Regions from separate parts of the Staphylococcus sp. HMSC071G07 genome, predicted to be linked through region 2. Evidence: riboswitches for the same ligand, from Rfam matches in the RefSeq annotation. Region 2 holds a riboswitch; each other region holds the start of a gene.
What was found. A riboswitch is a leader RNA that binds a small molecule or an ion and turns the genes downstream of it on or off. The one in region 2 is predicted to bind thiamine pyrophosphate.
Positions count from the first base shown of each region.

Region 1 (8,514 bases), on a different contig from region 2:
CACAATATCCATATCAGCAATGGTCAGTTGTCCTACCCCCATGCGCACAAGCATTTCAGCCGTATGACTTCCTAAAGCACCCGCGCCAATAATCAGAACATGGAGCGCTTCTAGTTGAGATTGTCCTTGTTCACCGAATGGACTAAAGCGCGCTTGTCGTGCATAGCGTGTCATTATAAATAGCCTAATCCTTCAGTTGGGCTAGAAGCTTGCGCAGTATATTTCACAGGAATGCGACCAGCTTCGTATCCTAGACGGCCTGCATGAATGCCTAGTTTCATTGCTTCAGCCATTTTAACTGGATCTTTCGCACTAGAAATTGCAGTATTTAACAAGATACCGTCAGCACCTAGTTCCATCGCTTGAGCCACATCTTTCGGAGAGCCGATACCTGCGTCCACGATGACCGGCACATTAGCTTGCTCGATAATATAACGCAAGTTTAACTGGTTGTTGATACCGCGTCCTGTACCAATTGGTGAAGCGAGTGGCATCACTGCATGTACACCTAACTCTTCGAGACGTTTCGCTAGCACGAGGTCATTTGAAATGTATGGGCAAACTGTGTACCCTTTGTCTAACAACACTTTACATGCTTCGTATGTCTCAAATGGATCAGGTAGCAACGTTTCGTCGTCCCCTATCACTTCTACCTTGATCATGTCACACACACCTGCATGGTTCGCAATTTCGGCTATGCGAATCGCTTCTTTAGCTGTCTTAGCTCCTGCTGTGTTTGGAAAAGTAGTGAATTGACTCATATCCACATTCGCTAATGGATTCGGTAAAGACTTGTCGTATAAATTCATACGACGTACTGCGAATGTGAGTACTTCTGTTTCAGACGCTTCGATCGCTTTCGTTTGTGTCTCTTCATCTTCAAACTTTCCTGTTCCTAAAAATAATCTTGATTTGAACTCGAAATTTCCAATTTTAAACATATTAACCGCCTCCTACGACTTCTAACAATTCTAATTTATCCGCTTCTTTCACGATGGCTTGCTCATATTGATCTCGCTTGAGCAAATCTTCGTTGTGCTCAACAATGACGCGCTTCTCATCTAACTCAAGCTGTTGAATCACATCATGTACGGACAATTCACTATCGAAAGTGAACGTATCGCCATTAATCACACACTTCATTTAATTCACCTCTTACATATGCAAAGTCATTTAAGGCGCCAGGTTTCTGACCGTCAACGAGCCATTCTGTCATCAGTTCCCCGATAACAGGTGATAACAGAATACCGTTACGGTAATGTCCGGTGATGACGAACAGACCTTCTTCAATTTCGTCCATAATCGGCTGTTCACCACGTGTATATGGACGGACACCTGACCAGTGCTTTAATACTTTACTGTTACGCAAACCAGGTATCTTGGCACATGCTTCGTCAAATAGCCATTTTTTACCTGCTTCAGAAACACCGACTGAATAATCGTCTCTCAAGCTCGTCGCCCCAATGAGAAACCGCGATTTATTCTTCGGTACTATATAACAGCCATTCGTCATAAAGACCGTTGTTTCAAGTTTGAGGTCAGGATTCTCAACGAGCAGCACCTCACCTTTCACACCTGTAACTTGTCGTTTCAACGCCTCATCTTCAAGTAAATCTGCACTCCAAGCGCCACCTGCAACGATGACTTGTTCGGCCGTTAAACTTTCGCGATCCGTGTGCACCACATAACCTGAAGATGTATGTTCAATCGCTTGCGCCTCAGTCTGGTACCAGCGATGTACATTGCGCTTATTCAATGACTTGAGCAATGCTTTCGTATACTTATTCGCATTGATTTGATGGTCGTCCGGAATGAGCGTAGCGGCTAACCCAGTGACATCAATCTCACCATTTGTATGGCGCTTTAATGCTTCACGATTTAAATCACGAACGAGCGGATTATACTTGCTTAAGAATTGTGATTGGGCTTCGACAAAGTCGTTGTCTTCAGACTGCGCTGCTAATTTGATAAGCCCAGTTTGTTTAAACTCGATATCGATACCGACCTCTTCTTTGAGGCGCTCACTCAACCCTTCAAAGCGTTTCTGCGATTCTCTCGCTAATTCGTATAGCGGGCTATAATACGTGAACTCATTCTGCGCACCTAACATGCCGCCTGCTTTATACGATGCATGCTTACCTGGTACATCGCGATCCAACACCGCAACGTTCAATTGTTTCGCACTCAACTCTCGTGCGATAGACATTCCCATGACTCCAGATCCTATGATGATGACATCATACATAATCGGACCATTCCTTTCTCAACGCCTTCATCTCTGACGTCGTGACATTTTCAAATAGCGAAATAGCTGCGATACCTGCAAATCCTTTCGGCAATTGTGAAATATTCGTGAGCGTAATTCCTCCCAACGCGACCACTGGTATGGGCTGAGCGACTGCCTCTTTTATTTCTTCGACTGTCCTCGGCGCTAACCCTGGCTTAGACTTTGTAGGAAAAATGTGTCCATACAACACAAAGTCAAGGTCTAAATTTGCTGCCCTTTGGATTGTGGCTGCCGAATGCGTAGACTGACTAACGCGAATATTAGGGTGTGTGTCGACAAATGATTCTAGTTCTTCAGCACTTTCTTTAAAATGAATCGCACTTAAGTGTTGGCGTTCCAATAGCTGAATGTCATTGTGCGCAATCAATTTATCCTTTGGAAAGCCTTGTCGTACTATCTGTTCAATCCATTGTTCGAGTTGATCCATCGGCATAGGCGTACGTAGTATTAGACCGTCGATGTCAGTGGCAAGTTCACGATAGTGTTCTAAATCTTGTACTGTTAAGTTTCGATACGGTGTGATTGCAATAAACAAAGTCGTCACCCCAAATAAAAAAGACGTTATTTTTCCGGCTAGAAAAATAACGTCTACGCATCTTGCTTTATCAACTCGTTGAACGCCACTTTCCTACGCCAGTATGAACTGGATCAGGTTCTAGGAATTCTAAAGTCGATACTTTAATCTCAGCCTTTAACAAAAGCACTTCCAGTGGTTCACTACTCATTTCTATTCAGTTCGTAATTCAATTTTTATATTAACGCAAGCCGAGCTATCTTGCAAGCGGATTCAAGAGTGTAATTAGAAACCTTACTGCTTACGCGTTAACTCTAACAGACCTTTTGTAATGTCTTTCGTTTGCGGATAAACTTGTTGATACAAATTGTAAAACTGCTGATAACGTTGGTGACGCTTAGCATCAGGATGATACACTGCACCGTATTCAATAAATTGTTCTACACAATCTTCTAACGATTCAAACCAACCTAAACCGTAAGCCGCAATCATTGCCGCACCCATACTCGGACCTTCCGCGTTACGTAAAATTTTAATATCAGCATTAAAGATATCTGCTTGTAGTTGAAGCCAGAATTCACTTTGTGCACCGCCGCCAATTGCTACGATTTCTGAAATATTTTTACCAGTTTCGCGCAAATAAGCAATTGAATCATAGAGCGAGAAAGTAATACCTTCTAGGACAGCACGTGCTATATCTGCTTCCGTATGCATCCCGCTAAGACCTATGAAACTGCCTCGGATATTCGCGTCACCATGCGGCGTGCGTTCCCCTGATAGATAAGGGGCGAAGAGCAAACCATTGCTACCAGGTTGCGATTGCGCAGCCAAATCTACAATCTCTGAAAAGTCCAAATTAGGAAAGACGATACGTTTCAGCCAACTCAAGCTATCGCCAGCTGCTAACGTGACGCCCATCGCGTACGACATGTGCATCTTCGCGTGCTTAAACATGTGAATATTGTGATACATCGTCTTATCTTTTTCTGTCTCACACGATAAGACAACACCTGACGTACCAATACTGCATAGCGTTTCGTTCGCGTTCATCACACCAGCGCCTACAGCACCACATGCGTTATCTCCTCCACCAGCGAAGACTGCAACATCATCTTCTAAGCCGAGTTCTTGTGCAAGCGATGTCGTGATATGACCCACTTTCGCCGTCGAAGGAACCAACTCAGGGTAAATGTCTTTCATGCCGAAACGTTCGCCTGTTTCTTTCGACCATGCATTCGTTACAGGATCTAAGAGCAACGTACTTGAACCGTCAGAGTATTCCATGTTGATCTGATTTGTAAATTTAAAGCGCACATAATCTTTCGGCAACATAAAGACATGAGCTTGTTCCCAATTCTCAGGTTCGTGCGCTTTTACCCACAATAATTTTGTTAACGTAAAGCCTTCCAGAACTGGATTTCCAAGCACGTAATTCCCTAATTGATTAATAATCTGTTTACACTGCTCTGAAGAACGTGTATCATTCCAGAGTATTGCTCTACGGAGTGGTTTCAAATCCTTGTTCAATAGCACTAAACCATGCATTTGCCCTGAGAATGACAAGCCTTTGATGACGTAATGAGCCATCGCTTCGTCTTGGCGAAGTTGCTTCACACAAGAAGTCGCTGCTTCAAACCATTCATCAGGATCTTGCTCGCTGTAACCTGGATAATCATGATAAATATTCAAATCTTCTTTCGCTACAGCTACGACTGCACCTTGCTTGTCGACCGCAATCGCTTTCACTGAACTTGTACCAATATCAATGCCCAACACTACTTCTTTCACTGTTCACACTCGTCCTTTACTTCAGAATTTTTTCTAGCTCTCTTATTATCTTTAAGATTTATCACACCTTTTCTAGAAAAACAACTCCTAAATAAGGCTAGGCGGTTGAGTTGAAAATGGGACAACCATGCGCTTTAACAGGGTGAGCAGTCTGCCCGATGTCTAAAAAGTGATATTTATATGGCAAAGTTGCTACTGAAACAAAATAGTGTCCCTACCCTACTTTCTTAAGGCATAATAAGAGAGTGTTAAGGAGGTCGTAACTACTCGTAAATCTTTATAGGCAACTCGCTCATATAGGTTTGACATACATGTTAGAATATTACTGTTAAACAGTTTAATTCCCCTTAATGAGTAGTATTATCGCTTAGCAACTATTTCAATTATTCACTTCAAAGCGTTGGAGTTATCGTTAACATATAAAGTAATCATAATATAAAGGAGAAGGTAAGTATGAGTATGGATTATAGAGTCTTACTATATTACAAATACGTAACTATCGATGATCCAGAAACATTTGCGCAAGAACATTTAGATTTCTGTAAATCACTCGGCTTGAAAGGACGCATCCTAGTCTCAACAGAGGGACTCAACGGAACGTTATCAGGTCCAGTTGAAGCGACAGAAAAATATAAAGAACATGTCCGTTCAGATGAGCGTTTCAAAGATATCGTATTTAAAGAAGATAAAGCTGAAGAACACGCATTCAAGAAGATGCACGTGCGCCCTCGAAAAGAGATCGTCGCATTTGATTTAGATGAAGATGTAAACCCGAAAGAACTCACAGGTAAATATTATTCACCAAGCGAATTTAAAGAAGCGTTACTATCAGATGACACAATCATCCTAGATGCACGTAACGACTATGAGTATGACTTAGGTCACTTCCGTGGCGCAGTTCGTCCTGATATCACTCGCTTCAGAGATTTACCTGACTGGATCAGAAATCACAAAGATGAGCTTTCAGGTAAGAAGATTGTCACTTATTGCACAGGTGGTATCCGTTGTGAGAAATTCTCAGGTTGGCTGAAACGTGAAGGTTTCGAAGACGTAGGTCAACTTGAAGGCGGTATCGCGACTTACGGTAAAGATCCTGAGACTCAAGGTGAATACTGGGATGGTAAAATGTACGTATTTGATGAACGTATCAGCGTCGACGTGAACCACGTGAACAAGACAGTTGTTGGTAAAGAGTGGTTCGACGGTACACCATGCGAACGCTACATCAACTGTAGTAACCCAGAATGTAACAAACAAATTCTCGTTTCAGAAGAGAACGAAGAACGCTACTTAGGCGCATGCAGTTACGATTGTGCGGCAGACGAGCGCAACCGTTATGTGAAACGCCATAACATTAGCGACGAAGAGAAACAACGTCGTCTTGAGAACTTTAAAGAACTCGCTAAACAATAATTTTTGACGCAATAAAGCTACTTCCCTCGTGCAGTGGAAGTAGCTTTTTTAGTTAGTGATTTCGCAGAGTGTAAAAGTAATCTCATTTTTGCGTTATTTGATTTTTTGCGAGCGTCCCCTAATTCATTTTTAAGAAAATTTTCGGTGAGGCTGAAATTCTGTTACTCCCCTCCGTCCAAAAATTGAATAACTGCAATTTGCTTTAGTGTTGCCCACCAATATATGATAAGTCCATCAAACGTCACTCATTCCAATCGAAAAATTTAAGTTCAATTTAATGCGTTTCTCCTAATGCAATTTTTTCATCTTGCTGATCAATCACTCGAATTGCGGCAGTTAAACCTTTAACCACCGTTTCAAGAGACATAGATGGTTGATTAGGTTTATCTGTTACTTGTTCAGGTACGTAAGGTACATGAATGAAACCAAATCGTATATTTGAGAAACGTGTCGCTTGTATATAGCCTAATTGATATAGAATATGGTTACACACGAAAGTTCCGGCGGTGTTAGACAATCGCGCTGGTACGCCCGCTTCTTTGATAGCCTCGACCATCCTTTTAACAGGCATATTAGAGAAGTAAGCAGCATCACCTTCTGCTTGAATACTCTGATCAATAGGTTGATTCTTCTTATTATCTGGAATACGTGCATCATCTAAGTTAATTCCGATACGTTCAGGCGTGAGTTCAAATCTACCTCCAGCTTGTCCTATCACTAGCACTGCATCATAGTTATGTTGTTCAAGTTCTTGTTCAATAACCTGTTTTGATTTATGGAATACTGTGGGAATCTCCAACTTTGTAATTTGATGTTCACCAATCGTGTCATCCAAAGACTTCACCGCTTCAAGAGCTGGATTAATCTTCTCTCCACCAAACGGATCAAATGCTGCGACTAGTATGTTCATAAGCAAGTCCTCCTATTATTGATTAGTTAAATTAAAATGCCCAAAAGTACATTAAAGCAATGTGAGCAACGATAAGCAGTAGTGCTACAGGTAATTGTGCCTTAATCACTCCGAACTCGTCTTTCATTTCTAACAATGCTACTGGCAACGTATTAAAGTTAGCTGCCATAGGGGTAATGAGTGTGCCACAGAAACCACCTGTCATAGCTAAGGCGCCAGCAATAACTGGGTCTCCACCTTGTGCAATAACGAAAGGAATTCCTATACTTGCAGTAATAACAGTGAAAGCCGCAAACGCATTCCCCATCAACATCGTAAACAGCACCATTCCTAATATATAAGCGATAGAGCCAACGAGATGACTTCCTTCAGGTAGAAATGAAGATATACCATGAGAAATTACTTTCCCTACGCCACTCGCTGTAAAAAGAACACCTAAAGCAGCTAGAAATTGCGGTAGAATACCTACAGCACCGACCTGTTGTGTCAACCTGTCGCTATCATAAAGTATGTATTTCGCTTTAGGTTTAATAACGAGTAATGCTGCGATTAAACCTACAACTGAAGATACACCTAAGCCAATTGCACCGCCTAAAGGTGTCCAATTCGAAACGATGACTGCTACGACTGCTAAAACTAATGCAGGTATGAATAGTTTGTTTCCGTAACGACGTGCACCTTGCTCTACTTCACTCTCATTTACATCAATGATATTTTTAATCGTAACTTGTTTGAAGAGCGTGAGTACGCCCATTAGAACGATAAGTAAACCATTTATGACGTTAGGCAAATATGGACCTGCAATAAATAATATTGCAAGTATTAGCCAGAAAAGTGCAGTTCCTACTCGTTTACCTTTGTCAGGCGCTTTCAAAGCACGATAAGCTGTGTAGATGAATTGTAAACCCGCTAGAATATAGAAGCATTCTAGAATGCGATTAATTACTGTCTCACTCATCATTACGCACCCCTTTGTGAGTTCGTCCATACTTTTTATCTAAATAACGGTCGAACAAGATATTATTGAGCCAGACGATAACTATCGTCACCCCAGCGATAGGTAGTGAAGCTAAGACAAGATCAACTGCATTTACGTTAATATGTAACGACTTAAACGTTCCAGCCATCAATAGTACTCCTGCAGAACCAATAAATAAATTTTGTCCAAAGAAGTTACCGTAATTCTCCATAGCAGAAGTTTGTGCTTTGATTTTATCAATATCTTTTGGATCTACTTCTTTTTGATTTAAGTTATAACGTGTGCGCAATGTACTTTGCGTCATAGGATTAATGAGTGGGCGCACAAATTGCGGGTGTCCATTGATACGAATAGAAGCTAACCCTGCGACTTTTCTTAGAATTAAATACAAGGTCATCAATCTTCCACTCGTGACTTTTTGTACTTTACCAATCAAATTAGATGCTTGTTTCTTTAGTCCAAAGCGTTCAATGAGTCCAACCATTGGTAAGGTTAAGACGAATAATGTGACTAAGCGCTGATCTACGAACGCTTTTCCTAAAGTAGCTAATATTTGAGTAAAGTCCATCCCTGATACTAACCCAGTCGCTATCGCAGCGATTAAGATAACTGCAATCGTATCT
Region 1 covers NZ_KV804778.1:15,101-23,614, reverse strand. Annotated here, with positions in the region: gene HMPREF2802_RS08460 (ThiF family adenylyltransferase) at 1-174, opposite strand, end outside; gene HMPREF2802_RS08455 (thiazole synthase) at 174-941, opposite strand; gene thiS (sulfur carrier protein ThiS) at 943-1,143, opposite strand; gene thiO (glycine oxidase ThiO) at 1,127-2,245, opposite strand; gene HMPREF2802_RS08440 (thiamine phosphate synthase) at 2,238-2,822, opposite strand; TPP riboswitch at 2,896-3,005, opposite strand; gene xylB (xylulokinase) at 3,096-4,589, opposite strand; gene HMPREF2802_RS08430 (oxygen-dependent tRNA uridine(34) hydroxylase TrhO) at 5,049-6,002, shown strand; gene pcp (pyroglutamyl-peptidase I) at 6,277-6,912, opposite strand; gene HMPREF2802_RS08420 (DUF979 domain-containing protein) at 6,944-7,870, opposite strand; gene HMPREF2802_RS08415 (DUF969 domain-containing protein) at 7,863-8,514, opposite strand, start outside.
Region 1: another riboswitch for thiamine pyrophosphate. It lies ahead of HMPREF2802_RS08440 (thiamine phosphate synthase); the one in region 2 lies ahead of HMPREF2802_RS10785 (3-oxoacyl-ACP reductase).

Region 2 (8,514 bases):
GTTAGAAAGTACGAGTGCGCAATTTATACTTTATTTCGATAGAGAAACGATTTCTGTTGAACAATTCCCACAGCTGATGAACATGCCGGACAACGTGACGTTCTATCCAACTTTAGGAAATATGAATGGTAATTTCTTAGATCGTTTAGTTATGAAGAAATCACAGTTGAAAAAAGTTATGAAAAATAAGATGCGACGTCTAAAAAACGAAGAAGAAAGACGTTTGTTTGGCGATGTCGCTGTTGATTGTTTCGTTACTTATGTAGCTTCTGAAAACTCGACGTTAATTCCAGCAGTAAGTGATAGAGGTAAGACTGCGGTATGGCTTAGTTCTAACTTATCTCAAACTCAAAGTAAGGCGATGTTGAATAAAGTGAATTTAAGGAATGTTGAGTTTGTGGTCACTGAGAATCAAGACTTGGTTAACCATTTTTCAAAAATAGCTCAACCTCAATTCATGACAGAAAGTGAGTTTCTGCGACAATTTTAAAATGAAAATCTGTGGTATCAGTGGTGAGATAATATGAATTTTAGATAACCATTATAATGATAGAAAGGCTTGCGTTGAACGCAGGCCTTTTTTACACGTCTAAGCTTCAGAAATTACCCAGCCATACGGGTCTGAAAGCGCAGTCCAATCAGCTTCGAGCTCATCACTATTCACTAAACAAGCATCGAGTTCTTGCTCAATTTGTTTGGTATCGAGGTTTTGACCGATAATGACAAATTGCGTCTTACGATCACCGTATTCGATGTCCCAATCTTCAGCTACGTCTGGGCGTTGCGCTAGGATAGCTTCCCGTTTCTCCGGTGCTAATCCTGCTACCCAGTACGTGACAGGGTGAATATTACATGAAGAACCGGCTTGAGACAGCAGACAAGCAACGTGGTTGTATTGGGCGAGCCACACAATGCCTTTAGAACGGACGATGGATTCATCAAGTTGTTCTAACCATTTATGAAATCTTTCAGCATGGAAAGGAAGTCTTCTTGAATAAACGAAAGAAGAAATACCATATTCTTCAGTTTCTGGCGTATGTGCTTCATGGCCGCCTTCAGTTAATTCCTTAATCCATCCTGCAGAATTACTCGCTTTCTCAAAATCGAAACGATGTGTATTCAGAACTTCAGATAATTCAACTTCAGCATTAATCGTTTTGATGATTTTAGCTTCAGGTTGCAGTTGTTTCAACACGCGTTCGAGCTTTTCTAATTCTTCAGGGGTAACGAGGTCAATTTTATTAATAACTAACACATCACAAAATTCCACCTGATCGATTAACAAATCTGCAATCGTGCGCTCATCTGTAATGTCAGCACCTTGACCACGATCTGTCAGCAAATCTTCAGAATGAATATCGTGTGTGAAGCGGTTCGCATCAACGACTGTGACCATGGTATCTAGCCTGCATATTGAAGTGAGATCGATGCCCAGATCCTCGTCCACGTAGGAGAAAGTTTGAGCGACCGGAACAGGCTCAGAAATTCCTGTAGATTCAATGACTATGTAATCGATGTTGCCTTTCTGAACGAGGCGCTCGACTTCTTGAAGCAAATCGTCACGCAAAGTACAGCAAATACAACCGTTTGAAAGCTCTACCAGTTTCTCATCTGTTCGAGAAAGACCGCCGCCATCCGCCACGAGATCCTTATCGATATTGACTTCACTCATATCATTTACAATAACTGCAATTCTGCGTCCATCACGATTATTCAAAATATGATTCAACAATGTCGTCTTTCCAGAGCCTAAATAACCACTCAGTACTGTAACAGGTATTTTCGACATACTATTCCCTCCATGGTAGATAAAATTTTGTTCTAGTTTCCTTTCAATAAATAGTAATTGTTACGATTTAAAATTGTACTAGAAATTTACAGAAAATCAAGAGGGAGAGATGACGGAATCATTTTATGGTAATAAAAAAACTCCAAAAATTGAAACTTTGCGCGTTCAACTTTTGGAGGTCAGTAGTTCTTTTCTTAAGTTTTAAATAGTTAATTTTTCTTATTTTTCTTCGCATTAAGTGCTATAAAATAGCCGATAAGCGCAGCGAATACAATAAAGCAAAATTTTAGCATAATAAGCATCCTTTTAATAATTTATCATAATTCTAGTTGTTTTTTAGAAATTAACTCTTTTAAAAAATGTATCATATTTAGAACATATATTCGAAGTTTTATAAATTTATCTTTATCCCTACACTCCCAACATCTCTCTAAACGTCTCATCAGAATATGACTTTCTGTATAAATTACGTTTCTGCATTTCTGGCACGATAAGGTCAACGAAATCTTCTAAACTGCCAGGAAGTGTGGGTGGCATTAAGTTGAAACCGTCTGCCACGCCTTCATCAACCCACGTTTCCATAGTATCGACAATTTCTTCAGGTGTACCAATTAATGTGAGATGACCGCCACCTGCACTGAGATAACCTAAGAGTTCACGTACAGTGGGCTCTGTATCTTTGATAATCTCTAAGACTGTTTCGTATCTACCCACGGGACCCTTGAATACTTCAACTGGTGGCAGTTCTGGAACGGGCGCGTCTAATTCCCAATCTGAACAGTCTTGTTGGACGAAGAAACTGAGTTGTTTCAATGCTGAATCGATAGGCAATTGGTCGTCTAACGCAGCTTTTTTAGTTAAAGCCTCTTCATGTGTAGGTGCGACGTATGTCACGAGGCCTGGGAAGACTTTGATTTTAGCGTCGGGTCTATGACTTTCAGCGATAGCCTGATCTAGCTTGCGACGATAGGTCTTAGCTTGATTCAAGTTCCAAGAAACGGAGTACACTGCATCTGCATATTTGGCTGCTAAAGCTATGCCTTGCTTAGATGCTCCCGCTTGCATTGCGACAGGTTTGCCTTGTGGACTTTGTGGTGTAGTGGATGGTCCATTTACTTGAAAATGTTTCCCTTGATGAGCGAACGAATCGATTTTCTGACTATCTACAATTTCTTGTTTTTTGCGATCAGGTGAAAAAGCCTCAGAATTCCAAGAAGTGAGGAGTTGATTTATCACTTTCGCAAATTCGTCTGCTTTCGCATAACGTGCTTCTCTTTCTGGTAATTTAGGCATACTATGATTTTGCGCTTCTTGATCAGTCATTGAAGTGACGAGGTTCCAACCGACGCGTCCTCCAGTAATATGATCTAAACTTAAAAGTTGACGAGCCACGGTAAAGGGATTACTGAACGTGCTAGAAATTGTTGAAACAAGACCTACATGCTTTGTAACTTGTGAAATTGCAGTTAGATTAATGAGTGGATCGTACCAGAATGCAGGTAGGGAACGATTGTCACTAGGATTGAATGCTTGGTTGTCGGCGAAGAAGACTGCATCGAAATAGCCTTTTTCAGCAAGTTGTGCAAGGTGTTGGTAATAAGAAATGGAACCGATTTGTTCGATAGATGAGTCTTTCATGAGCCACGCAGCCTGATGGTGACCACAACCCAATAGTAAGATACCAATATGTATATGTTTGTTTTGCATTTTACGAAACCGCCTTTACTAGATATTTTTTAAAATTGCATAAGGAACTGTTTTACAAAAATACAAAAGCTAAAGCCCGCTATAATTAAAGAAACGAGCTTTAGCAAGATCTCATTAATTCATCGTTAAACCGCCATCAACTGTAATATTCTGACCCGTAATGTTGGTCGCGTGTTCTGATGCTAAATGAGCAACCATGTTAGCCACATCTTGAGGTGTAGTGACTTGTCTTGTCGGCGTAGTTTGAGCGATTAAATCAAACACTTCTGGCGTCGTAGCTGCACTTGCATCTGTCGTTTTCAACAAACCGCCAGACACTACGTTCGCAGTAATGCCGTGTTGACCCAATTCAGAAGCAAGATTACGAGTGAAGCCGATTAGACCCGCTTTGGCAGTCGTATATTCATGATAAGGCACCACCGGATTCTGATATAAATTGGTACCAATACTGATAATACTGCCGGAGTGACGCTCCATAAATTGAGGAATGACACTTTGAGAAACATTAAATGCCGCTTTCAAAGTACCGTTAATTTGTTGTTGATAGTCTTCCCAATTGAGGTCTTTAAATGATTTCTGCGCATTAGGATCGAATTTAAAGCCAACAAGCGCATTGTTGACCACCACATCGATTTGTCCAAAGTGCTCAGTGGCTTGTTTGACCATTGCTTCAACCTCTTCGCGTTCGGTAACGTCGGCTTGGATTGCGATGGCTTGATGTTCGTATCCTTTAATCAGTGCTTCAGCCTCTTCTTTACTTCGATGATAGTTCACTACCACGTTGAATCCTTGTTTGAGTAGCGTTTTGGCGATTGTTGCTCCGAGTCCTCTGCTGCTTCCTGTTACTAATACTGTTCTTGTCATATTTAACACTCCCTAGTCCAATTTTTTGGCAAATAAAAATACACAACCTTCACGAGGAAAGTTGTGTAAAAGACGTAAACGAATCTATAAATAATCATAGTAAGCGTGATTAATTATTGTGAATCGGTACTACACTTTCCTCCGCTAGCGCAAACTAGATCAGGTTCAAAGGGTTTGGGCCAGGCCCATCTCAGTTCGATGACACCCCTAGTGTATGTATGAAGTTATACTCTAAATGTAAGGTTATTACATGTCAGAGTCAAGATTAGTGAGTTTTGGTGGGAGGGTGAAAATGAAAAACTGTCACGATAATCGTTTGAAATTTAGAAATCTGTACATATTTTGTGAGAGGATAATTTTGTCAAAACTTCTTTAAGGTTCGTTTTTTAAGTTCTAAAATTTTAAAATTCATCTCCTAATCAACTTCAGATTATGGTACGTTATTAATAGATTATGGAAAAAATTGGGAGGGCTACCATGATTTATAAGTCGGAGAAAATGTTAAATATGATCGGTATAGGACTACAGATGTTGACTATATCGGTATTAATACCGTATGCGTTATATAAGACGCGCATGCATATTTATATTAATAAGAAACTTGAAGGGGTTGCTGACCAAATGATTGGCTATCCGATTGAATCATCGGATCAAACTTTATTTTGGTTATGTATCCTAATGATAGTGAGTGTTATTACAATAATATTAGCTTTTGTTGCTGCTAAAAATTTTAAAAATAGACCCAAACTCACAATAACTTTGATGTTTATTTGTGCTTTCTTAAGTTTGGTGACGAGCTTGCCAGCTGTCGTAATTTGGATTATTGCTGGTATAAAGACGATAAATACATATAAAAGAAATGGTAGAAGTGAAATAGTGAGAGAGAATGAAACTTCAAAAATTAAAAAAATGGACGGATTTGAATTAGGATTACTTATAGCAAGTTTGTCTATTAGTATTCTTTGTATATTTATTTACGCGTTAGCAACTATCCCTTATGCAATGATTATAAATTCTGAGGCATCCCGTACATTCTATCGCGATCCAAGTGTCATAGATGGTTATACTCAAACCATGATATACAAATCATTTTTATATACGAGTTTCATATACTCTGGATTATTAGTTACCGTAATTGCGATAGTAGTGCTGATTATCTATTTAATTAAAAGTAAAAGCGTTAATTTCTTAAAAGCGAATTTATTTATTATCGTTGGTTGTGCTAATTTAATATTTAACATTATTGCAGGCATGTTCTTACTTATATTAGGAATTCTGTTATATAACAAAATGGGACAAAAACCAGAATATGATGAGAATAATCGACGAGAAGAATTAGCACAGTAAAAAATAGCGAGATTCACTGGAATGGTGAGTCTCGCTATTTAATTTACTTCTCATTCTCATAAATTTCTTCATTAACAGTATTTTGCAGTGTATTAACTTGATTTAATCCTGCTTTCATTAGGATGAAAACTAAAAGCCAACCGAGGACAATTAAAATAATGATTTTCAGGTTATAACTACCTAAAAATGTTATATTTACGTCCCAAATTGCGTGTAATATAACAGATGCGAAAAAGAAAAATAAGAATCTTGGATCTACGATGTTATTAAACTCGAATTTCGCTTCACTTTTAGCAATAACTACGGCAGCACCTACAATCGCCGCCCAAACAAGATGACTTCCAAGGCCTGTCCAAGCACGTAGGATGATCATATTCATGAAATCACCTTGAGTAAATAAGCCAAATTTCAAAATATAACCTGCTGATTCAAAGACGGCAAAACCTGCTCCAATTGCGGCTCCTATGAGTAATCCATTAAGAATCTTATTTGTCTTACTCATGTTCACAATTATGATAATGATAATTGCTTTACCAAGTTCTTCTACGATTCCTATAGAGATGGCATCAGTGAGCGTCATTAATCCAAATACTTCTGCCTCTTCGCTAAATGATACAAAGTTATAGAGGAAGAGTGTAACTAAAAGTGAGAATACGCCCCCAATAAAGAACCATTTCAGAACTTCGAAGATACTGATATTTTTAAAAGCGTTAGTCTCATAGAAAAAGAAGAGTCCTGATAAAGGTACAGTTAAGGCACCAGTAAAGATAAGACCTGGAATGGCGTTCTCATTTCCAAATGATGTAGCCATAACCCATAAAAGTACAAATGTTATAGCCATGGCCGCAAATACTCGAGAAAATAGCCATGGGCGGCCCCATTCATTGGAAACATCTTTAAGGGCAGGCGTCGTTTCTTTAGTACCTGCAATAAAGATGCGATCGGCTTCTTCTCGTGAGTGAGATTTAAATACTTCTGAGAACATATCGCGTAAATTGAGATTTAGACTTTCTTCATTTCCTGCCATTTTACCGATAGATTTCGTCGTATTGTTGAATAATTGTTTCGCTTCGTCCGCGAGACTCACGTTCTCTTTAGTTTGATTTTCGAGAGATTCCGTATGTGAGAAATTAGAATTTGAAGCGGTCGCTAAGTTGAAACCGCACTGCATACAGAATTTGTCGTCTGGATTGACTTCTGCATGACAACTTGGACAGTGAGGGACTGAAGTAGTTTGTGCTTCTTCAGAATATGTAGCACCATCATTTTCTAAATTATTACCGCAATACATGCAGAATTTATCTTCAGGATTAACTTTTTGATTACATTTCGAACATTGCATGAGCATCCACCTTTGTTTTTTTATGTATAGTCATATTTTAATTTATTATTAAAGGAATTGCTATATGATTTTTGGATTGATTAAAAGGGGAAGCACATAATTTACGCATACTTAGAAAATAGATGTTTAGAATTTTTTAAATAAGTAATTAAATTCACGTTATTTCATGATAAACTATGTTTGAGCAAAGTCAGAAGGGAGTTTACATAATTATGAAATATAAATCAGAACGTGTGTCATCTTGGGTTGCTGTCGGATTAATGGGACTCGCATTATTAGGGTGCTTTCTAGGAACTATCTTTTTCGCAATTATGGGTAATCAAACGAAAGAAGGACTTATAGCTACAGATGCATTTAGTTATAGTGAAGCTGATGATTTTATTACTTTGTGGGGACCTATATCAGTTTTTTTCCTCATTTCATCTATTATTCTCATTATTTTTGGTATTATTGGTTCGATTTGGATAGGCAAGAAGACGAAAGCAGCAGCGATTATGCTTTTGGTTATTGGTATTCTATCAATAGTCTTTAACTTTTGGCCAATCGGTCTGATTTGGATTATTGTTAGTATTAATCTTTTCCGCAAACATTCTAAAGAGCAACCTAGCCAAGGACCTCACCAAGGTACATATGATAGACAACAAGATTATACTAACGAGCAAGATAAACACGCTGATTTTCTAGAAGATGATGCTCGTCGTTATACGAAAGAAGTTAAAGACGATCCGTACAAGTATTAATAAATGTTAATGATATGTCACCCAATTATCGAAACAGTGATAGTTGGGTGGTTTTTTATTTAAAGTAGAAACCTCCTCCAACCTTGTCCCCATCTGTCTTAATAGAAATGTCAAATTTTCCTAACCTGCTTGTGTTGTAAAAGCAAGAAATCTTTATTATGATTAGAAATTGCGTGTGACAAGAACGATAACAATAATGAATATTTAGGACTTTTTAGCGAAAATCTAAAAGGTTCTTTTTGTTTTGTCCAGTATTTAAGAAATAAAAATTTTACTAAAGGAGATTGATTCTATAGTAGGAAGGGAGGACAAGTGAATATGAGTAAGAAAGCTATTCAAATTCACACTAAAAATATTATTTTCTGCTTGCTAGGTACGTTCCTCATTGGGGTGGGCGTCAATGCTTTTATCATCGCAGCAAACCTTGGTGAAGGCGGTACGGTCGGTATTTCCTTGAACCTCAAGTATACGCTCGGCCTCTCACCAGCGCTCACGTCATTTATCATCAACATTATTCTCATCGCGGTAGGTTGGAAGTACTTAAGCAAGACGACAGCGATTTATACACTCATCACGGTGATTGCGAGTTCGGTTTGGCTAGCGCTCACTGAATCTTTCAATCTGCATCTCCAGTCAGACTTTATTAACAGTATCTTCGGTGGTGCGTTTATCGGAATTGGTACAGGTTTCGTTATTTCAGCTCGCAGTACGCTTGGTGGTACGTC
Region 2 covers NZ_KV804784.1:317,811-326,324, forward strand. Annotated here, with positions in the region: gene HMPREF2802_RS10770 (CDP-glycerol glycerophosphotransferase family protein) at 1-490, shown strand, start outside; gene HMPREF2802_RS10775 (GTP-binding protein) at 590-1,789, opposite strand; gene HMPREF2802_RS10780 (LLM class flavin-dependent oxidoreductase) at 2,201-3,496, opposite strand; gene HMPREF2802_RS10785 (3-oxoacyl-ACP reductase) at 3,611-4,360, opposite strand; TPP riboswitch at 4,480-4,579, opposite strand; gene HMPREF2802_RS10790 (DUF4064 domain-containing protein) at 4,838-5,707, shown strand; gene HMPREF2802_RS10795 (PrsW family glutamic-type intramembrane protease) at 5,751-7,049, opposite strand; gene HMPREF2802_RS10800 (DUF4064 domain-containing protein) at 7,262-7,789, shown strand; gene HMPREF2802_RS10805 (YitT family protein) at 8,108-8,514, shown strand, end outside.

Region 3 (8,514 bases), on a different contig from region 2:
CCGAGTAACCACATCACTAAGAAGAAAGCATTCACACTCAAGATGTCAATCGGGATAATATCATTATTGTCTACACGGCCATATAGCACAACTTGCGTGATAAGGTAAGAAATACCATAGCTAAAGATAATCCATAAATAATGATATTTACGATGATTCGGATTTAAATCATCTTTATAAACGATATAACCAATGTGAATGATAAAAGGAATCACAAAGATAATCGCAAAGAAACTATAAACTTGCGTCATCAAGACGAGTGTAATGATAAAGAATAGTATTCCGATGACTAAGAAGAATACAGAAATATCATAGTCGTAAGAAGTTGTTCTGAACAACAGAATACCTATACCGATAACTAATAAACCGAACAGAATGATGATAATCGCACTGACGATTGGAAAGCTACCAATAAACGTACTCATTACTCGAATAATTTCTGCAAAGAATGCGTTAATAAAGTCCCATACATTATGTATGTTTAAGTTGATCTTATCTTTCCCATTAAGCATGTGAATGAAAGATAAATTAAGTAATATAATAACACCTATTAACAGTGCGACTGCACCGATAATATAGCTGTATATAATTTCGGCGTGTTTTTTAAGGAAAGACATTCATTTCACCTCAAAACAATTATATATGAACATATCCATGTTGTCTCTATATCGTACAAGAAATAGGTCTAGAGACCGAAATTTCTCACACTTTTCTCGCTTATGATTAAACATGAGCTACAATGTCTGTTTCAGTATGTAAAATCATTGAAACAAGTAACGATGGTGCTTTGTCACACCAATTTATAAATTTAAGTTCTTTTCTGTAAACAAGCTGAGTCGCGATTTGTATTCTCGATCCCTACTTTATCTGTAAAAGTAAATGAAGCGTTTATAGCACACAGCAATCGCATTTGAACTTGAGCTTACCTTTCATGTGTGCACACTAACGCTTTGTTCGAATGTGAGATAAGTATGTAAATTATAACGCACGCGACCTATCAACTCAACTTACTTCTTCTATTTCCATTTCGCCCAGTAAAGAAACAGATTTTACAACATTATTGTGTGTAAATTATTTAAAACGGGTATAATACTAATGGTAAGAATAATCAACAAAGGAGCCTGATTCCCATGACAAATGAAGATAAGAACAAACAAGCAGCTGAACAAGCAAAAGAACAAGAAGAGCAATTAAAGGATAAGAAAGAACAAGCTGAAGATAACGTTAAAGAAACAAAACAGAACGTCCAAGATTCTTTAGATTAATAGCCAAACATCGTTCGAATTCTACACATTTTATTCGTAAGATAAACACAAACCCTATAATTATTAGTCGCAAGGCACGCGTCACTCACACCTAATATCATGTGGCGCGTGCATTTTCACGTGCTTTTTAATGTAATTATACTACTCTATGACCCCACTAAACCGAACTTCTCTGACATATCTCAAGAAAGCCTTGACAATCGTTCTCAACCAGTCTACATTAGAATTAAATTACAAATCAATCTAACGCACTAGGGGTGTTATGTTATAACTGAGATGAGGTAGAACCTCAAACCCTTTGAACCTGATCTAGATGATACTAGCGTAGGAAAGTGAGCGATTACTATTATGTTAAGCTCTGCCTTTTATGACTCGGCAGAGTCTTCATCCAATGTTTATTTCTTTCTGTTTGTTTTTCGCGCAACTTCTAGATGAGGTTGTGCGTTTTTTATTGGGAGGAAATAGATATGACAAGAGCTTCAAGAGGTTTAAAGCTTTCCGACATACTCGTCACAGTCTTAATCGCAGTCGTCTTCGCGATTATTTATAACGTTTGGAATTTCGTATATGATTTTTCTAAAATATCTGGTTTACACGTAGAAGAAATCGTCTACGGCATGTGGTTTATGGCAGCGGTCGTTGCTTATCTCATCATTCCTAAACCTGGTATCGCAATTCTAGCTGAGTTTGCAGCAGGTGCTGGTGAAACCATCGTCATGGGCCGCTTCGATGTCCCTACGATGATTTACGGTTTACTCCAAGGTGTCGCTTGTGAGGTTATCTTCCTCATCTTCCGCTACAAATCACGTTCAGCTGCAGTAGCTATGCTTGCTGGATTAATGGCAGCGATTATTACCTTGCCACTCGACTTCGCGTATGGCTACCTCAATGAGTTGACAGGTTGGAACTTAACACTGTACATCGTCTTCAGATTAATCGGTGGTCTGTTAGTCGCAGGTTTACTGTCTTACTACATCGTCAAGGTGCTGGATCAGACCGGAGTAACCAAACTCTTCAGACCTGCATCTAAAAAAGATTACGATAACTTGTAAGGAGACGATACTGTGCTATCGACTAAAAATTTACGTCTGAAGTATCCGAATGGTGAACATAAGATCTTCGACGGTCTCAATTTAACAATTCATGACAAAGAGAAAGTACTCTTACTCGGTCCCTCTGGGGCGGGTAAGAGTACATTATTAAATGTGTTAAGTGGCATCGTTCCTGAATTAATTGAACTTCCGATGAAATATGACGACTTACATATTGATGAACATTGTGGCATGATTTTTCAAGATCCTGACACACAGTTCTGCATGCCGAAAGTGAAAGAAGAACTCGGCTTTATTCTTGAGAATCGACAAGTGCCACGTTCCGAAATGGACCAAGCGATTCAACGCGCTTTAGATTCAGTAGGTCTCAATGTTGATCCTGATCAATACGTAAACCAGCTCAGCGGCGGTATGAAACAGAAATTAGCGATTGCAGAAACGTTACTGCAACAAGCTGAGACCCTTTTCCTAGATGAGCCAACAGCTATGCTTGATACAGAAGCCACAGCTGAATTGTGGAGCAAGATCAAAGATTTCTGGGAAGACCAAACTGTCGTGATCGTGGAGCATAAGGTTGAACATATTTGGGAACACATCGACCGTGTCATTCTACTCAATTATAACGCCGAGATTATTGCTGATGACAAACCCGAAGCAATTCTCGCTCAACACGAGGAGCTACTGACCGAGTACGGGGTATGGCATCCAAATGCATGGGATTATGCGCCCAAAGCACAGGATACATCCTCCACCCCTACTGAGCCTGTCTTTCATTATCAAGATGGAGCTATTCGTCGCGGTAACAAGACGTTGATCGCTCTTGACGAATTTACCGTTTCCTTAGGTGAGTGGATCACGATTACAGGTAAAAATGGTACCGGCAAAACGACATTGCTCGAATCTATGATGCAGTTAATCAAATACGATGGCAAGATGATCTATGACGGACATTATTTAAAGAAAATCAAGGATGCAGCGCAACATATGTATCTCGTGTATCAAAATCCTGAACTACAGTTTATTACGCAATCCGTTTATGATGAAATCTTTATTCAATTTAGTCAAAAAGATAACAAGAAAGCACAACAACAAACGAAAGAGATGTTACGCTTACTCAATTTAGAACGTGTGCAGAACCAACATCCGTTCGAATTGTCTATGGGGCAAAAGCGTCGTCTGAGTGTGGCAACTGCGTTAAGTTCACCAGCAGATATCATCATGTTGGATGAGCCTACCTTTGGATTGGATAGCCATAATACTTTTAACTTGATCCAACTCTTCCAAGAACGTGTAGCACAAGGTCAGACGATTATCATGATTACACACGACCCAGAAATTATTGCACGCTATCCTTCTCGACAAATTCACGTCGAAGATCAGCAGTTACATGAAGTAAGAAAGACAGGTGATATGCATGTTTGAAGCGTGGAAAGTACGCAACACCTTTGTCCATGATGTCAATGTAATTACGAAGATTGTGATGGCGATACTCTTATTCGTCTTCGTCATCTTTATTCACCAATTCGATATCATGATTTATACAACGATACTGATGTTTCTGTTTCTAGTCTTATTTAACGGCGTACAGTTTAAAGTTGTAGGTATCTTCACCTTCTTCGCAATTTTGTTTGCGATTATATCGTCATTATCGATGATTCTTTATGGAGAAGGAACACATACCCTATTTAAACTTGGTTTCATCCATATTACACGTGAGAGTTTCATTCGCGGTATACATTTATCGTTACGTTTATTAACGGTCTCCTCTATGGGGATACTGATTTCATTAACTTCTGAAATCGTCATGATTTTTTACAGTATGATGCAGCACTTAAAGGTGAAACCGAAGTTCGCCTATGCGTTTATGGCAGCCATTCGTATGGTGCCCATTATGATCACATCATTTATTCAATTGCGTCATTCACTCAAGATGCGTTATCAAGTTATAGATGCACAACACTATCGAGGGCTGAAACGTTTGAAACATTTGTTTATCCCGTTGCTCAGTCAGAACATTCGCCGTGCACACCAACTTTCTGTCGCGATGGAGATGAAAGGCTTCCAAGATGGTCCACGTACGTATTACTACAAAGCACCATTTTCATACAAAGATATCGTGTTTATCGTTGTGACCTTAGCATTACTCGCCATCAGTTGTTACCTGGCACACGTGCTACCACTGACAGGCATTCCAGATGTACGTAGCCATAATTTCTAGCTATTTTTCTTAAGTTTTGTAAAAGGCGAGCGGATTTGGCAATAGAAAATGATGGCTCTTAGCCGATAGCAGCCAATCCCTTTTATCACTAAACAATGCTGAACTTTGAGACAATCATTGACATTCACCACATCTCAAAAACCCCGTTCCAAACAATTCATGGAACGGGGTTAAATTATGTCTCATTGTACATTCATCTACATTAAGTTAGCATGCTCAGCACTCAATTACTACTCTAGCTTAACGTAACGCTTTGTCACTAATATCATTACGATAGAATAAAGCATCGTTAGCTACGGGTTCTACTGCTTCATAAGCGGCTTTCTTCGCTTCAGCAATATCTTTGCCTTCTCCTAAAGCTAAGATTACACGGCCACCTGAAGTAACGAAGTGGTCACCTTCTTTTTTCAAACCACTCACGAAATATTTACCTTCATCTAAAGTGAAGCCAGAGACTTCTTTACCTTTCTCATAGCTACCAGGATAGCCTTTAGACGCAAGCATCACACCAACAACAGCTTGATCTTTCCACTTAAAGTGAATTGGTTGTTTCGCGTCTAAGTCGAGAATATGTTGCATCAAGTCGCTTTCCATACGTGTGAGTAAGACTTGAGCTTCAGGGTCTCCAAAGCGCGCATTAAATTCAATCACTTTCGGACCTTCTTTAGTGAGAATCGCACCGATGTACAATAATCCGAAGAAATGATAGCCTTCTTGCTCCATCGCTCGAGCAATCGGTTGTGCAATTTGACGATTCGTTTCTTCGATGACTTCTGAGCTGATATGTGGGACAGGACAATAAGCGCCCATACCGCCAGTGTTCGTCCCTTGGTCATTGTCGAACGCACGTTTATGATCCTGCGCAATACAATCGAATGGCACGGCGTAGTCTCCATTTACGAATGTCATGAGCGAGAATTCTTCACCTTCAAGGAAAGTCTCAAAAACTACAGTTTCGTCGTTTGTAGGATACAATTTTTCAACCGCTTCTGCTGCTTCATCGTAATTGTCCGCAATAATAACGCCTTTTCCTGCCGCGAGACCATCTTTCTTTAATACCACTGGATAGTCGCAAGATTGAATATATGCTTGCGCTTCTTTCTTGCTAGAAATTTCACGATAGTCAGCCGTAGGAATATCATACTTAGCCATCAATTTCTTCGCAAATGATTTAGAGCCTTCAATTTGCGCAGCTGCTTGCGTTGGACCAAAGACTTTAATATCTACGTCTAACAAGCGATCTGCTAAACCTTCAGTCAATGGCTGTTCAGGACCTACAACGACCCATTCAATACCTTGTTGTTGCGCGAAATCAACGATGTCATCATGTGCACTTTCAGCAATATCAGTGTGAACTTCAGCGACTTGAGCCATCGCGTCACTGCCTGGAATCGCATGAACTTCGTCAACGAGTGGCGATTGATTTAACTTATGTGCAAGTACATGTTCGCGCCCACCTGCACCAATCACTAACACTTTCATCTTTCTACCTCCTGTAGTTGAGATTAATGTTTAAAATGACGTTCTCCTGTCGTTACCATAGCAATGCCATGTTTGTTGGCCATATCGATAGAATCTTGGTCTTTAATTGAACCACCTGGTTGAATAATTGCTTTGATACCATGTTTCGCTGCGAGTTCTACCGTATCATCCATTGGGAAGAAACCATCAGAAATCATCGCGACATTATCATCAATACCAATTGCTCTTTCAATCGCAATTTCAGCAGAACCTACACGATTCATTTGTCCTGCACCAATACCAACAGTTTGTTGTGGATTGCTGAGGATCACCGCGTTACTTTTAACTGCTGCAACAACTTTCCAGCCTAAGAGCATCGCATCCCATTGCGCTTCAGTAGGCTCTGCATCAGTTACGACTTTCATATCTTCACGAGTGATTGTAGAGTGGTCTTTCTCCTGAACGAGATAACCACCAGAAACAGATACGAACTCTTCTTCATCATCATTGACTGACATATCAATTTCTAGCAAGCGGATATTCTTCTTCTGTTGTAATACATCAAGTGCATCTTGAGAGAATTCCGGTGCAATGACGACTTCTAAGAAGATACTGTGTAATTGCTCAGCAAGTTCTTTACCTACTGGACGGTTAAGCGCAACGATACCGCCAAAGATAGATTGACTATCCGCCTCATAAGCGCGGTTGTAGGCTTCTTCGATAGTGTCGCCCACACCTACACCACATGGGTTCATATGTTTCACCGCTACTGCAGCTGGCTGTTCAAAGGATTTCGCCAATGTTAATGCAGAGTCTGCGTCTTTAATGTTGTTAAAGCTTAATTGTTTACCATGAAGCTGTTTTGCTCCCGCAATCGTATTCGGAGCATCAGATTCACGTACGAAGTAAGCAGATTGTTGTGGATTCTCACCATAGCGCAGTGATTCTTTACTATCTTTAAAAAAGTTAACAATCGCATGATCGTAAGCATTCGTATGTTCGAACACTTTAATCATCAATGATTTACGATACGCTTCATCTAACTCGTCGTTTCGTAGTCGTTGGATCACTTCATCATAATCCTCAGGATGTACAATCGTTGTCACATGTTTGAAGTTCTTAGCTGCCGCACGTAACATCGTTGGCCCACCGATATCGATGTTCTCAATTGCATCCATTTCTGTTACATCCGGATTCGCCACTGTTTCTTGGAAAGGATAAAGATTGACGACTACCATATCGATGAGATCAATATCTTGCTCTTTCAATTGATCAAGGTGTTCAGATTTATCACGATCAGCCAATATACCACCGTGAACTGCTGGATGTAATGTTTTAACTCGTCCATCCATAATTTCGTCAAACTGTGTTAACTTTGAGATCGATTGAACAGGTACACCTGCTTCTTCGATTGCGCGCATGGTACCTCCAGTAGAATACAATTCGTAGTCCAATTCAGTTAATGCTTGCGCGAAATCTACGATACCTGCTTTATTCGATACACTTAATATTGCTTTCTTCATTACGTTATTTCGCCCCTCTTATTGAATAATTTCAGCTATGACTTTCGGATAAAGTTCATATTCGAGTGATTTCACTCGTTGTTCTAAGTCTGCTTTCGTATCATCTTCATAAATTGGGCACTGACGTTGCTCAATAATTTGGCCCGTATCCATACCACTATCAACATAATGGACAGTAGTTCCGGTTTCTTTGTCACCACTAGTAAAAGCTTGTCCAATCGCATCAACGCCCTTGTACTTCGGTAACAATGACGGATGGATATTCAATATTCTACCTTCATACGCGTCCAAGATGGTTGCGCTGATCAACTTCATATATCCTGCTAGAATAATCCATTCAACGCCCTCAAGTTGTAACTGCTTAAGGATCGCTTGCTCATAGTCAGCTTTAGAGTCGTAGTCTTTCAATACTGTGATGTGAACATCTAAATCAAATTGCTGCGCACGCTGGATACATTCCGCTTCAACTTGATCAGTATACAGTGCAGTAACCTCAATATTAGGTAATTCACCTGCTGTCACACGTTGCATAATGTTTTCGAAATTTGTGCCTGAACCAGAGGCAAAGATTGCTACTTTAACCATAGATTAAACACCTTTCACCGTAATCGGTTCTTCTGCTTCAGTTATCGTACCGATATGGAATGCTTCAACATCTTCTTTGGCTAGGATGTCTATCACGCGTTCAACGTCTGCTTCATCTACAACTAACGTAAAGCCGATACCCATATTAAAAACATTGTACATTTCATCTGTCTCAATGTGTCCTTGTTGTTGAATCCAATCAAAAACTGGCGGTGTTGGGAAAGTAGTTACATCGACTTCAGCAGATTTGCCTTCTGGTAATGCTCTAGGGATATTTTCATAGAAACCGCCGCCTGTAATATGTGTCATCGCATGAATCTTCACTTGTTCTTTGACTGCAAGTACAGGCTTAACATATAAACGTGTTGGCTCAAGGAATACATCTAAATAGGATTTACCGTCAACGAATG
Region 3 covers NZ_KV804768.1:142,572-151,085, forward strand. Annotated here, with positions in the region: gene auxA (lipoteichoic acid stability factor AuxA) at 1-617, opposite strand, end outside; gene graF (glycopeptide resistance-associated protein GraF) at 1,131-1,265, shown strand; TPP riboswitch at 1,509-1,613, shown strand; gene HMPREF2802_RS05010 (ECF transporter S component) at 1,733-2,317, shown strand; gene HMPREF2802_RS05015 (ABC transporter ATP-binding protein) at 2,330-3,739, shown strand; gene HMPREF2802_RS05020 (energy-coupling factor transporter transmembrane component T family protein) at 3,732-4,535, shown strand; gene purD (phosphoribosylamine--glycine ligase) at 4,776-6,017, opposite strand; gene purH (bifunctional phosphoribosylaminoimidazolecarboxamide formyltransferase/IMP cyclohydrolase) at 6,041-7,519, opposite strand; gene purN (phosphoribosylglycinamide formyltransferase) at 7,538-8,104, opposite strand; gene purM (phosphoribosylformylglycinamidine cyclo-ligase) at 8,108-8,514, opposite strand, start outside.
Region 3: another riboswitch for thiamine pyrophosphate. It lies ahead of HMPREF2802_RS05010 (ECF transporter S component); the one in region 2 lies ahead of HMPREF2802_RS10785 (3-oxoacyl-ACP reductase).